Regions from separate parts of the Rhodococcus artemisiae genome, predicted to be linked through region 2. Evidence: riboswitches for the same ligand, from Rfam matches in the RefSeq annotation. Region 2 holds a riboswitch; the other holds the start of a gene.
What was found. A riboswitch is a leader RNA that binds a small molecule or an ion and turns the genes downstream of it on or off. The one in region 2 is predicted to bind cyclic di-AMP.
Positions count from the first base shown of each region.

Region 1: linked by a shared signal. The riboswitch ahead of Q7514_RS23745 (transglycosylase family protein) and the one ahead of Q7514_RS20115 (C40 family peptidase) in region 2 are both predicted to bind cyclic di-AMP.

Region 1 covers NZ_JAUTXY010000013.1:101,833-109,191, reverse strand. Annotated here, with positions in the region: gene Q7514_RS23760 (LLM class flavin-dependent oxidoreductase) at 1-274, shown strand, start outside; gene Q7514_RS23755 (helicase-associated domain-containing protein) at 290-2,566, opposite strand; gene Q7514_RS23750 (hypothetical protein) at 2,627-2,815, shown strand; gene Q7514_RS23745 (transglycosylase family protein) at 2,915-3,502, opposite strand; cyclic di-AMP (ydaO/yuaA leader) riboswitch at 3,512-3,753, opposite strand; gene Q7514_RS23740 (YccF domain-containing protein) at 3,972-4,364, opposite strand; gene Q7514_RS23735 (hypothetical protein) at 4,361-4,603, opposite strand; gene Q7514_RS23730 (cold-shock protein) at 4,758-5,168, shown strand; gene Q7514_RS23725 (DUF2771 domain-containing protein) at 5,267-5,761, opposite strand; gene Q7514_RS23720 (MFS transporter) at 5,758-7,359, opposite strand, start outside.
Region 2 covers NZ_JAUTXY010000010.1:5,001-12,359, reverse strand. Annotated here, with positions in the region: gene Q7514_RS20125 (hypothetical protein) at 1-1,298, opposite strand, end outside; gene Q7514_RS20120 (C40 family peptidase) at 1,365-2,411, opposite strand; gene Q7514_RS20115 (C40 family peptidase) at 2,598-3,170, opposite strand; cyclic di-AMP (ydaO/yuaA leader) riboswitch at 3,186-3,348, opposite strand; gene Q7514_RS20110 (DEDD exonuclease domain-containing protein) at 3,799-5,556, shown strand; gene Q7514_RS20105 (Lrp/AsnC family transcriptional regulator) at 5,607-5,882, shown strand; gene trpD (anthranilate phosphoribosyltransferase) at 5,959-7,035, opposite strand; gene Q7514_RS20095 (hypothetical protein) at 7,135-7,359, opposite strand, start outside.

The sequences.
Region 1 (7,359 bases), on a different contig from region 2:
GCACCGCACCTTCGCCGGCACCGCCGAGCAGGTCGCCGACACGATCGAGCACTGGTTCCGCAGCGGCGCCGCCGACGGATTCAACATCATGCCGGCGGTGTTGCCGTCCGGGCTCGAGCTCTTCGTCGACCGCGTGGTGCCGATCCTGCAGGAGCGCGGACTGTTCCGTACCGACTACACCGAGACGACCCTGCGTGGCCACTACGGACTACCGCGCCCCGACAACCAGTTCGTGGTCGACGCGAACATACGAGTGGCGGCGTCTGCCACGTGACAACGAGCGACGGGTTCAGTCCACGAGCGCGACCGACGAGACGCGGTGGAGCACGAAACTGCGGACCGAGCCGGTCGCGGGATCGAATGCTTCGAGCTGCCCGCCCGCGACACTGACCGGATCGACGATGCGCCGGGTCGCGGTGCCCTGCGCATCTACGTAACCGAGGGTCACGCTGCGCTTGGCGTGCACTGCCAGCTGCAGCAGCGCCATCGTGGCGGCTCCGCCCGTGCGGCTGCCGTCTCCGCGTACCGGTGTGCTCGCCGGGGCGGAGGCGGCACGATCGCCCGCACGCAGGGTGCGTACGAGCGTCTCGAGCTGTTCGTCGTTGGGTGGCAGGGGACCGGTGTATCGGGGACGCGACCGCGGTACGACCAGCCGCGCGCCGCGCGGGCGCAGATCCAGTACTGCACCCGACGCATCCTCTCCCGCCGGTGCGAAGCCCGCTTCCCTCAGCGAGGTGAGCACCTCTGCGAGGGGTGCCTGTGAGATGGCGACCGTCGGCGCGACCGCACGCAACGCCAACGTTGCGGCGACCGGCGCCGCAAGCACCTCCGCGAGCAGCGCCGGATCGTCGGCGCGCACGAACGACGACGCGATACCGGCGCGCAGGCGACCGTGTCGGCGCGCCACGTCGTCGATCAAGTACGTCAGTGATTGGGGGACCGGGGTGCGCGAGTGAGCCGAGAACAGCGCGTGCAGTTCGCCTGCGCCGACGCCCGCGTCGAGCGCGCGGCGCACGCTGCCCTCGCTGATCCGGTAGACCGTGGCGGCGCCGGCCGATTCGACGTCGGCGACCAGTGCAACCCGCCCGGCCAGTTCCGGGACGAGGGGGCCGGGGGCGACGACGGTGAGGTCCGCCTGGACGAGGACGTAGTCGACTGGCTCGGGGAGCGCGTTCGCCATCTCGGTGTCGGCGTCGCCGCCGTGGATCAGGGCTTTACCGGGGGAGCTGAGGTTGTCGTGGGCGACGAGCGCGAGTGCGGTGGCCTCGCGGATCGTCTCGGTCACCGTCTCGTGGCCGAAGTGGCCGGCCGACCGGGGCCGCCGCCATGCCACGATGGCCTGCACTTCGGCTGTGGACGGCGCGACGTGGTCGGTCAGGACCTCGAGGAGCAGTCTGCGGTCGTAGGCCGCGGTAGGAGAGTTCACCTCGTCGGACAGCGCTGCGATCGGCTTGTCGTTCTGGTCACGGCGCCCGATCAGCCACGGTCGACGTGGTGCGTCGAGCCACGCGCCGGCGAGCACCGCCCAGCGATGCGCGGTGTGCGCGGTGAGCCATCCGTCGGCCGAGGTGGTGGGAGCCCAGTAGTCGTCGATGTCGCCGGGTGGGGCGGGGTCGGGATTTCCGCGCGCGATGAGTCCCGCCGCCGCGAGCACCTCGACAAGTAATGCGGTGTGGTCGTCGGTGAGGTCGAGGGATTTCGCGAGCCGGTGGAGTTCGCGGACCCCCAGGCCGCCGGAGCGCAGCGCGGGGGCGGGCTGCCGGCCCAGCGCGGTGATCAGGTCCTCGCAGTGGCGCAGCAGCTCCAGGGCGGCGCCGGCAGCGGTGCTGTTGGTATCCGGGGCAGCCTTGGTGCTCGCCTTGAAACTCGGCGGAGTCAGCGACGCCGGATCGAACGGTGCTTCGCCGCGCAGGGCTTGCCCGACCCGGTGGGGAAGCTCGACGGTCTCGTCGTCGATGCGGGTGAGCAGGCCGGCTGCCAGGAGCTTCTGGACGGGACGAGTCTCGTCGGAGCCCGGCGCGGCGTCGCGGGTGCGCCCGATCGGCGATGTACGTGCCAGGGTGTCGAGAATGCTGCGCTGTGCGGGGTCGAGAGCGGCGAGGACCACATCGAGCTCCTCGCGGGTGAACGCGTCCGTCTCGGGTGTGCGTCCGACCCGCCACGGCACGGCTTCCACGGCGGCCGCGACGAGACGCAGACCGTCGGGGGTGTCCCACACCAGGAGGACGGAGCGCAGCCGGTCGAGAATCCGATCGACAGCCCTGGCGGTGATGCGTCCCCGCAGATCGTCGACGAGTGTCTTCCTCGCTACCCCGTCGTCGACGGCCCCGAGACGGGCCAATGCCTCGATGATCCCGAACTCGGCGGTGGTGAAGTCGTTCGCGGCGCGGAACACCGACGCGCGTTGGCGCGCGCGATTCGCAAGCACGCTCATCGTCGCGGGTGGGGGCACCACCAGATCGGGTCTCGAGCGCAGGAGAGCGACGAGTTCCGTGTCGCGGCGATCGGACAGCCACCGGGCGAGCGAGTCCGATCCGGTGTCGGGGGCGGGCGTGGTGGGTGTCATCCGGTCCAGATTAGAGACCTGAGATGGCCTGAGACGAACTCACCTGCCAAAATGAGCGTCATGGCTGACAAATCGAAGAACCTCTACGTCGATCGCGGATGGCCGGAGTTGGCAGACGGCGACCATGCGGTCACCGAACTGTCGTCGACACGTTCGGGTCCGCTCTCCCCGTACGGCGAGGACGCCGTGTTCCCGGTCCCGGCGGACGAGCTTCCGTACACGCACCCGCGCACCGTCATCAACCGCTGAGTTCCTCGACATCGAGTCTTCCTCGACTGTCGCACTCCCGACAACAAGAACCCCGCACCGAATCCGGTGCGGGGTTCTTGCTGTAGCTGGGTGTGCTGCCTACTGGGGCAGAACTGCGCGGACCGCGTCGAGGACGGCGGGGTCGAGCGCGATACCGGCGGCCTGCAGTGCGTCGACGCCCTGCTCGAAGCCTTCGATGATGCCCTGGGCCTCGGCGGGCAGCGCCGGAGTCTCGGGGAGCTGCGGAACCTGACGGTTCTCGGTGACCGGCGCGGGCGTGGACTGAGCGGGAGCGCTCGGGGCGTCACGCTGGGTCGGAGCGCTGGACAGCCCCAGGCTCGAGGAGCAGGACGGCCATGCGCCCCAGCCCTGGCCTGCGAGGACACGCTCGGCGACGGCGATCTGCTGGTCGCGGCTGGCCTGGTTGGCGGTGGGTGCGTACTCCTGGCCGCCGTAGGCGTTCCAGGTGCTCGGCGAGAACTGCAGGCCGCCGTGGTAGCCGTTGCCGGTGGCAATGGCCCAGTTTCCGCCGGACTCGCACTGTGCGAGGCGGTCCCAATCGGAGTCGGGGGCTGCGGCGGCGGTGCCGCTGAAGGCAACACCCGTGACGCCGAGGACGGCGCCGGTCAGCGCGAACTTCGCGACGGTCCGGCCGGTGTTGGTGGGCTTGCGATGGCGTCCGCTCATGTCGGTTCCGTTTCCTCTCCGCACGCGCCTACGAGGTCAGCTGTCGGGTTCGGACTGAAGAGGTAGTCCGGCCGTTGCGCTCGTCGAGCGTTCCGGCTTCACCCCAAGGCCTGTCGCGTGGGCGGCCGGCCGGGCCTCCGAGGAAGCGACCGGCGGGGCCGGGTGCTTCCGAGGGAGACCGGTTGGGTCCCCCGTTTCCTGTCCCTCGTGGATCGTTTGTCGGGATAACCGGACTTCCGCGGGACAGGAATTTGGCGCGGCGGGCCCGGGTTGGTTGGACCAGGCGGTCCGACCGATGACGACGGTAACGGTTCGGATGGGCGAGTGTCACCAATTGATAACGCGCGACCGTTTGCGGACTCGGGGCTGTGCTGGGGCTATGTCACAGCGAACTCGCTGGTAGTCGCGCGAGTCGACCCTCAAAGCCGTTTCGAGCCACCGCTGTTATCAGCTCGTTACGTGATTAAGGTCACATGCATGTCGGGCGCGCGTCGACAGGAACGATGTCTTTCCCGAGCGGCATAAGGGAGATCGGGATCATCTTCAGGTTCGCGATCGCGAGCGGAATGCCGATGATCGTGATCGCCATGGCGATCGCTGTCGTGATGTGTCCGAGGGCCAGCCAGATGCCGGCGACCACGATCCAGATCACGTTTCCGATCAGTGAACCCGCCCCAGCGGTCGGCTTGTCGACCGTTGTCTTCCCGAACGGCCACAGTGCGTAGACGCCGATCCGGAACGAGGCGATGCCGAACGGGATCGTGATGATGAGGATGCAGCAGATGATGCCGGCGAGGAAGTATCCGAGGGCCAGCCACAGGCCGCCGAAAATCAGCCAGATGATGTTGAGAACTACCCTCATGAGCCGTTACCGCCCTTCGAGCGTCGACCCGATTGCAAGGCGAACGCGATGGCCAGCGCGAAACCGAGCGGCCACGCGAGAGTGAGCAGGAACAGGGCGAGACCCGGCTTACCGTCGGTGAGGGCCGGCGTCAGGAAGATCGCGACCACCGCCGCGATGCCTACGGCGAAGCACACGATAGCGGCGTTGAGCAGGCCCTTGCGGGGTGCACGAGCAGAATCGGAAGAAGAGTTACCCACGGCGTCTACGGTAGCCGCCGGCGGTCGGGGACGGTATGTGCGTCGGGGTACACTGAAACTCGTCTGCGCGTCCCGCTCGATGAGTTTGGGGCGCGTTGTTTTGCATGTCCATATCGTGCCCTCGGGCACGGCCGTCCAGGAGCAGGTGAGCGCGGTGCCGACCGGCAAGGTGAAATGGTACGACGTCGAGAAGGGCTTCGGCTTCCTGTCTCAGGATGAAGGCGAGGACGTCTACGTGCGCGCGTCGGCCCTCCCCGAGGGCATCGAGAGCCTCAAAGCGGGCCAGCGCGTCGAATTCGGGATGGCCGTCGGTCGTCGCGGACCCCAGGCTCTCAAGGTCGAGTTGCTCGAGAAGCCGTCGCTGCGGCAGCAGGCCGGGCGGCGTGAGGCACCGGCGCGTGAGCGACGCTCACCCGACGAGTTGCACGGCATGGTCGAGGACATGATCAAGCTCCTCGAGGTCGCGGTTCAGCCCGACCTGCAGCGTGGGCGCTACCCGGACCGCAAGGCGGGGCAGCGGATCTCCGAAGTCATGCGCGCTATCGCCCGCGAGCTCGATCACTGAGACAGTCCACCAGGACAAAGCGGAATGCCGTATCCGATCGAATCGGATACGGCATTCCGCATTGTCGACCTCGGTGCGAGGGCCGCGGGGGAGTGGGCTCAGAACGTCTGGACGGCCCACACGGCGTGAGCGATCGGCTCGCCCGCTTCGTCTACCACCGCGGAGGGCAGCTGGACCTCCACGCCGAGCAACTGCAGGTTGGGATCGCTCGGCACGGTGATCGCGCTCCGCTGGCCCGGCTCGACCATGATGCCGTCGAGGAACGTCTCACCCGTCTGAAGATCGCCGTACACGGCGATCAGACGCCACGGTGCATCGGAGATCTCCGACGGCAGCGACAACTGAAGCGGATATCCGGCGCGGACGGAGAGCTGGGTGATGGGGTTCTCGACGCAGTCCTCCAGGTTCACGTTGCAGTGCTGTGTCGGGGAGACCGTGACCGAGTTGCCGTCTCCGTAGGCGGTGATCTCGGGCAGTCGCGGCTCGGCCGAGTCGACGAGTGCCCACACCACTGCGCCGATACCCACGGCGACCACCACCAGGACTACCACGATCAGCGCGATCGCCTTCTTCGTCCGGGCTTGCAGATTCATCGGCTCCCATTTCGTGTCGGCTGCCCGTCCGCGCGCTTTCGGCGCTCGTCGGCAGTTTCGGTGGAGGCATGCTCGGGCCTCCTGCCGCCCAGGCCGGGCAGCAACGTCTTTCCACGGTAGGTGAGCAGGGTCTGGGTGAAACCGAGAACCAGTACCACCGTCACCACCGAGAATCCGATCCACAGCTCGGTGGGCAGCAGAACCCCCATGGCGCCGCCCAGAACCCAGCTCAGCTGAAGGACGGTTTCCGACCGGCCGAATCCGGATGCGATGGATTCCTCGGGCAGATCCTGCTGTAGCGAGGCATCCAGCGACACTTTCGCCAGCGCACTGGCGCATGCGGCGACCAAGGCGGCGAACGCGGCGGCGAGCACGTTGTCGGTCGCGGCGACGATCGCCGCCACGATGACCGCGGCAGCAGCACATCTGACGATGATGAGAGCGGGCCGACCCAGAGCCATCCGCGCACCGGTCGCGTTCCCCGCGAAGTTTCCGATCGCGGCGGCCGCGCCGACGAGACCCAGCATCGCCGCCTGCATGAGCGGCGATTGCTCGGTGGCGCTCTTCGCCACGAACGCGATGAACAGGGTGAGGAAGCCGGTGAGTACCCGGATGGTGCCGTTGCCCCACAGTCCAGTGACGACCGTGCGACCGAGTGGATACCGACTCTTGCCGTTGGTGGTGATCACCTCGGTCTTGGTATCGAGCATCTCGGTGCGGGCATCGGATCCGTGGTACGACAGTGTCGCGGGCACTTCGCCCTCGGTGACCTCGACCCATGCCGGGATCCGCATGCTCAGGTACGCGCCGAAGACGGTGATCGCGGCGCACAGCCACAGCGCACCGGCCGAATCGAACGCCCATGCCGCCGCGCCGGCAATCGCGCCGGCACCGAGTGTGCCTCCGACCAGGCCGAACACGGTGAGTCTGGAGTTGACACGCACGAGGTCGATCTCAGGTGGCAGCACACGAGGCGTGACCGCGGATTTGAGTACCGCGAAGGATTTACTGAGCACCATCATCGCCAGCGCCGCGGGATACAACGCCCAACTGTCGAAGTTGAAGATCAAGATGACAGCGAGGACGGTCCGCAACCCGAACGACGTCGCCAGTGCCACGCGACGGCCGTGCTGGAGCCGATCCAGGAGCGGACCGATCAACGGAGCGATGACGGCGAACGGCGCGATCGTGATGAGGAGATACAGCGCGACCTTCGTCTTGTCCTCACCGGTCGCGGCCGAGAAGAACAGGGTGTTCGCCAACGCCACCGCCATCGCGGCGTCGGCGGCGAAGTTCGCCATGGTCGCGTACGTCAGTGCCGTGAGACCGGACTTGTCGGCGCCATCGGCGGTCGCGGCGCGACGGAAAGTGGCGATGCCCTTGTGGGTGAGCTCCCGGCTTCGAAATGCCGCGACCCGCGTCACCGTCAGCTTGCGGGGCATCCGCGGTGCCCTGGGCCCCCGGTGGTCACTGGGCCGACTGTTGTCACTCGACCGGCTGCTGTCGCCCGACCGGTCGTCCTTGGGGTCGGACGAATCCTTCGACGGCCCGGAGCCCTTCGCTGCCGCGGGTGCGTCCGTGCCTTCCGGGCCCGAGCG
Region 2 (7,359 bases):
TCGACGACGTCCGCCGTGCTCATTCCCACGGTCGCGGTGAATGCGTCGCTCTGGCCGGCTTCCGACACCGGGCCGTCCGCGAGTGTGCGGTACAGAGAGGTCAGATCGTCTTCGCCGTACTCCTCGGCGAGGAACGTCGCGAGACTCCACGCTGTCTCGTAGGCGGTGCGGGAGCGGCCCGGGTCGGCGAAGTCGTCGTCGGTGGGAATCTGTGACGGCGCGCCGTTGCGAGTGAGCTCCCCGACGAGGTTCGGGGCGATTCGGCGGAGATCGGCACCGGTCACGGCTGATCCGGTATCGGAGCGGTAGCCGATGTAGTCGGCGTATCCCTCGAGGATCCACATCGGTGACCCGTCCACGGTCTGCGGCCGGGCCGCGATGTGCGCCAGCTCGTGCCGGAGCACCGCACGCAGGCCCTCCTGCGAGAGACGACTGCTCGCTGCCGGACTGAAGACGATGCGCTGGCCGCTGGCTCTGTCGTGCTCGGGGTCCACGGCATCGGAGATCGCCACCGCCGCGATCTCGTCACCGTTGTGCGCGGTGCCCACCTGGTCGGTGAACTCGTCGTGGCTCGAGGTGACCAACACGAGCGAGCGTTCCGGCCAGTCCGTCCCCCACACCTCCGACACCGCGTCCACCGCGGAGGGAAGCTCGTCTGCGATGTCGTCGACGAGGTCGGTCGTGTCCGGGTGAGCGAGGATCAATGACGTTCCGCCGGCCGTCGCGGTCGTCGTCATGTCGAGCGGTCCGTGGTCCCAAGGGCCCCTCCATGTCGCGGGCACCGACCCCGGAAGCGGCCGGTCGGATGCAATCTTCCATCCGTCGCTACGTGCGACGATCAGCAGCGCGACGGGTTTGCGGGTCGGCACCTCGTCGACGCCCTCGATTCCGTAGCGCAGCGACACCGTGAGGGCGCGTACGGGGTCGTCTCCGAACCGGCGAACGATCTCACTCGGGATGTCGGCTGCCGACTCGGTGCCCAGCTCGTATCCGAATTCGGCCAAGGGCACGCCGGTGAGTGCCTGGGCGCGGCGGGTCTCGGCCTCGAGCAGCTCCGGCCCGACGGCGGTGTCGATGATCTCGGCGAGCGCGGCGCGGTCGTCCGTGCGTATGGCATCCGCCCACGAATCGAGAAGTGCCTGCACCTCCACACGGACGTCCGACTCGGACGGTCCGGTGGTGTCAGGGGCAACGAGGAGCACACCTACGGCCGCCACCGCGAGCGCCAGCCCGGCGAGCCCGATCCGTTCCCACGGCACGCGACGACGGGGTCGGGGCAGGGTCTCCGGCGCGTGCACGGCGGCAAGTGTATGTGGCGCTCGGTGCCACCGTCCGTGCCGTGCGTCGGTTGCCTCCGGGAGCGGTCAGTAGCGTCGAGCGCTGTGGAACGGGAAGCTGTCCATCGCCTGCACCTTCACCGGCACACCGAACGTGGAGGCATGCACGATGTTTCCGTCGCCCGCGTAGATGCCGACGTGTGAAGCGTCGTTGTAGAAGATGATGACGTCGCCGGGTTGGAGATTGTCACGCGAGACCGGCGTCCCACCCTGGGCCTGCGCCTGGCTCGAGCGCGGCACGGTCTTGCCGACCTGTTGATATGCCCAGACCACGAGGCCGGAGCAGTCGAATTGGTCGGGGCCGGTGGCGCCCCACACGTACGGATCGCCGATCCGGGTGAGTGCGGCGCGGAGCGCTCCCGCGCCGTTGCCGGGAATGAGGTGCTCCATGATGCGATCGGCATCGAGACCGGGCGGGAACGGAGTGCCGGCGAGGATCGACTTCTCCTCGTCGCTCAGGTTGTCGAAGGCGTCGAGGACGGCCGCGATCTGCGACTCGAGTTCGGTTTCCTGACGCTGCAGGTCGTCGCGCAGCGCCTGCGCCTGCTCGGCCGCGACGCGAGCGGCTTCGGCCGACTTCCGAGATGCCGACGCGGCGGCCGCGGCGGCGTCGGTGGCTCGACGGAACCCTTCGATCTCACGATCGGTCTGCGCGCCCAGTACGTCCAGCATCACCATCTGGTCGAGAAGCTGTTGGGGTGAGTCGCTGACCATCACCGCGAAGAGGCGGTTGGTGCGCGAACCCCGGTAGTTGGCCTGGGCCAGCTTGTCGACGGTGGGCTTGAATCGCGCGACTTCTACCTGGGCTGCAGCGAGCGTGTCGTGGTCCGCGGCGGCGCGTGCATCGAGTTCGTGCTGCTCTGCGATCCGGGCGTCGAGGTCGATCCCGGCCTGGTGCAGTGCTTCGTTGGCCTGCTCGGACCGACGGGACAGGTCGGCGAGGTGTTCGAGTTTGGCGGTGGGACTGTCGCCGATGGGGTCGGCCACTGCAGGCGCGGAGGTGAGACCCAGGATGAGAAGTACACATGCGGCGAGAGCAGTGCGAACAGCCCGCCTGGCGGGAGCGGAGAACACTGGACTTGTCTTCCTTTCGCAAAGATCTCGATCAGGTTACGGAACCGCATAGCTTCGTGTCTACCCGCGGGTAGTGCACTGCATTTCGTTATCTACAGCATTCACCATCGCCGGTTCGGACCCGCCAACGGAGTGAGGGTGGACCGGTGATGTCACCGATCCACCCTCACAGGCACTGCTCGTCGATCAGAAGCGGCGGGCGCCGTCCACGGGCATCGAGTCCAGCGGAGCAACCTTCACCGGCTGGCTCGAGGTCGAGGCATGCACGATGTTGCCGTTGCCGATGTAGATACCGGTGTGGCTGCCGCCGTAGAAGGAGACGACATCGCCGGGCTGCAGCGCACCGACCGACACGTCCTGGCCGGCAGAGGCCTGCTGGTAGCTGGTGCGGGGGACACTCAGGCCCACCTGCTGGTATGCCCACTGCACAAGACCCGAGCAGTCGAACGCGTTCGGGCCCGTTGCGCCGTAGACGTACGGAGATCCGACCTTGCTGAGCGCGGCGTCGGCGGCGCGCTGGCCGACCGAGCTGAACGGCGCGGTGAAGGGTGCGGCGGGAGCGGCTTCAGGAGCCGGCGGGATGAGATCGGTGACCTCCGGCGGCAGGGTCACGCCGGCGGGGAGTTCGAAGGTGCCGACACCGGGGATGGTGACGGGCTCTGCCATCGCCGGACCGGCGGTGACGGTGACTGCACCGAGCGCGAGTGCGCCGGCAACGAGGGCGCGACGCACTGCGCGCTTGCTGTTCTGCGAGACCACGAGGGGATGTTCTCCAATTCTTCCGTTCACCCGCCGACCGAGTTAGCTGACGGATTCGGGCCGGAAGATCAGCCCTACCCCTCTCCGCGGGGCGGAGGAGGGGATTCACCCCAGTAACGCGTGTGGGTCCCCGGCTCGGACGCTCGAGGTCGAGCGGCCGATTAGGCGGTTACCTTGCGGCTCCAGCCCTCGGGAGTGGGCCGGACGAACTATTCCGCTTGGTCTCAGGAAGGTTACGAAACTGCATCGCCGAGGCCAACCCGAACTCGCGGAGAATGCGCACTAAGTCCGTTTCAGGCGTTTTGGGACCAGTGCCGCCGCCTTTTCATAACGACCCGATAACGGCGCGGAGGGCAGTCATCCCGGCCTGGCCGACCGGATCCGGACAGTACCACCGCAGATCTGCACACCTCAGTGACTCATCCCTGCTCAGGACGTCGCTCGGCCTTGCCCGCACACCTCCGGGACGACAACCCCGGCGTACCGCAGGGGCGCCCCACAACAGGGATGGGCACCCCGGGGATCCCCCGCTCGATCCGCCGTTCCCACGTGGGTGTGATCCTCATCTCATCGAGGGTGGAAAGTCCGGTTCCGGGGCGTGTCGGAGGTGGTTTCTACGCTCAGGCGCATGACGTCGCCCCCTACCGGTTCCGATACCGCCCTCGGCATCCAGCTCAGCTTCGACGAACTCGACACTCCCCTACGCGACACCACCTTCGTCGTGGTGGATCTGGAGACCACCGGGGGACGCTCGGGCGACGACGCCATCACCGAGATCGGGGCGGTCAAGGTCCGCAGCGGTGAGGTTCTCGGCGAGTTCGCGACCCTCGTCGACCCCGGCCGGTCGATCCCACCCGAGATCGTCCGACTCACAGGTATCACCACCGCGATGGTCTATCAGGCTCCTCGTATCGAGGAAGTACTCCCCGCGTTCCTCGAATTCGCCACCGGTTCGGTCCTCGTGGCGCACAACGCCGGGTTCGACACAGGTTTCCTCCGCGCGGCGGCGATCCGATGCGACGTGGCGTGGCCGCGGTTCCCTGTCGTCTGCACCGTCAAACTGGCGCGGCGGGTCCTCGGGCGCGACGAAGCGCCGTCGGTGAAACTCTCTGCACTCGCCGAACTGTTCAGCGTGTCGACACAGCCCACACACCGTGCGCTCGACGATGCACGCGCGACCGTCGACGTCCTCCACGCACTCATCGAGCGGATCGGCAACCAGGGGGTCCACAGCCTCACCGAACTGCGCGACTACATCCCCGCCGTCACGGCCGAACAACGCGCCAAACGCACGCTCGCCGCTCACCTGCCCCACCGGCCCGGCGTGTATTTGTTCCGGGGCCCGTCGGACGAAGCGCTCTACATCGGCACGGCCGTAGATCTACGTCGTCGCGTCCGCAACTACTTCACGGGTTCGGAGACCCGACCGCGCCTCCGCGAGATGGTCACGCTGACGACCCGTATCGACCACGTCGAATGCGCGCACGGCCTCGAGGCGGGGGTACGCGAACTCCGGCTCATCACCGCGCACACTCCCCCGTACAACCGTCGTTCCAAATACCCCACTCGCGGGTGGTGGATCACACTCACCGACGAGCCGTTTCCGCGCCTGGCGATCTCGCGCACGCCCTCGGCCGACGCGCTCGGCCCCTTCTCCGTCCGGAACGCAGCCGCCGAAGTGGCCGCCACCCTCTCCGAATTCAGTGGGCTGCGCACGTGCACCCGCAGGATCGGCCGGTCCGCGCGCCACGGCGACCGCTGCCTGCCCGACGCGGTCGGTGCCTGTTCGGCCGCCTCGTTCGGCCCGCAGAGCCCCGACGACTACTCCGGCCAGGTCCGGCGGGCACGCGCGCTCCTCCGCGGCCACGACGCCTCCGTGATCGTGCGGGCACAGGAGCGCATCGACGAATTGGCTGGCAGAGAACTGTTCGAGAACGCGGCACGACTACGCGACCGCACCGCCGACGCCGTCCGTGCACTACGACGCACGCAGCGCCTCGCGGCGCTCGCAGCCATCGACGAACTGATCGCGGCCCGTCCACGCGCCGAAGGAGGGTGGGATTTCGCCGTCGTGCGCGCCGGCCGGCTGGCGTCGGCCGGCGTCGCGGAACGCGGTGTGCGTCCCATGCCCGTCGTCGAAGCGATCGCGGCGAGTGCCGAGACGGTGGTGCTCGGACCGGGTCCGCTACGCGGTGCACCCCCAGAGGAGATAGGACTGGTCACTCGGTGGCTGGACTCCGACGGTGTGCGCATCGTGCGGACCTCCCACGGATGGTCCGAGCCTGTCGATGGCGCGGGCCGTTGGAGTGAATGGGCGGAGCTGGCACGACAGGCACGCGATACGTCCGGGGCAGTCCCGGAACCGGATGCCCACCGCATAGGCTGATCGGCACCGGAGGAAGATCTGCGTCACCGGAGTACAGACAAGGAGTCCCCATGATCAATGCCATCGTTCTGATCGACGCCGACGCCCACCGCATCCCGGAGACCGCTCGAGCGGTAGCCGACCTCGCCGGGGTCGACACGGTGTACTCGTGCGCCGGGGACGTCGATCTCGTGGCGATTGTGCGTGTCCGCGACCACGAGCAGATCGCCGAGGTCGTCACGCGGGGCATCAATATAGTGGAGGGCGTGAGCAAGACCGTCACGCACATCGCATTCCAGTCGTATTCGAGCGCCGACATCGAGGCCGGCTTCTCCATCGGGAACTGACCACCCTCGCATACGCACGAAAACAGGGGTGCCCGCCTCACGAGGCGGGCACCCCTTTCGGGTCACTGCGACCGTGTCAACGCTGGGCTTCGGTCCCGAGACGGGTCGTCACGGCAGCCCACTTCTCGAGCACCCTCGCAGCCGCACCACTGTCTACGGCGGTCGCGGCCTTGTCGAGCCCGGCCACGAGCGCATCCTCGAGGCCACCCTCGATACCCCGGAACGCGGCGATCGCGGCTGCGGCATTGAGAAGCACTGCATCACGGACCGGTCCGGCCTCGCCTGCAAGGCAGGCACGCGCGATGACCGCGTTCTCGGCGGCGTCGCCGCCCCGGAGCGCCTCCAGCGGCACCTGTGCGATCCCGAGCCTTGTCGGATCGAGTGTCCGGACCTCGACCGCACCTTCCCGAACGACATGCACAGTCGACGTCGTCGACGTCGTCAGCTCGTCGAGACCGTCGTCGCCACGCACGACCAGCGCCGAGTTACCGCGCTGCGCGAGCACCCCCGCAATGGTCGGGACCAACGACTCGAAGGCGCAGCCGATCAATCCCGCGCGGGGACGCGCAGGGTTGGTGAGCGGACCGAGAACGTTGAACACGGTCGGGATGCCGATCTGCTTGCGTGGTGCAGCCGCGAACCGCAGCGCCGGGTGATACACCGGCGCGAAGCAGAATCCGATGCCGGCTTCCTCGAGCGAGCGCGCAACCTGCTCCGGCCCGAGATCGATGTGCACCCCGAGTGCCTCGAGCACGTCGGCGCCGCCGCTTTTCGACGAGGCGGCGCGGTTGCCGTGTTTGACCACTCGGATTCCCGCTGCCGCCACCACGAGTGCCGCCATCGTCGAGATGTTCACGGTGTTGGCGCGGTCGCCGCCGGTTCCGACGATGTCGACCGTGTCGTCGTCGACCGGCACCAGATTGGCGTAGCCGAGCATCGTGTCGGCGAGGGCACGCAATTCGTCGGGTGTCTCACCCTTCATCTTCAGTGCGACGCCGAACGCCGCGATCTGTGCGGGGGTCGCGTTGTCGGAGAAGATCTCGTCCATTGCCCAGACGGCCTCGGGTCGCGTCAGATCACGACCTGCAGTCAGCGATCCGAGTACTGCGGGCCAACTGGCAACCACCTCGTGCGCCGTCTGCCTCGCGTTCATGCAACCCACCCTTCGCCACATCCGACTCGCTGCCGGGGCGCTGTTGCGCCCTCCGCCCGGAAAGCTTAGTCAGGCGGTGTCCGGGAACAGCAGGCCGCGTCACTCGGGCTGGAGCGCGTCCCATCCGAGGGCATTGCCGCCGAGACGTTGCGCGAGCGAGGCCATCCGCGACTTCTCCTGGGCGCAGTGCATCGCGTCGAGTCTCTGGACTCGCTGCAGTATCAGTGAGAGCGGAGTCCCCCCGTCTGCGGCAGAGTGTCCCGGGGACACCGGATGGGAAGGTACAGCAGCGGTATAGCCGTCCTGCCCGGCCAGCGCGAGTGC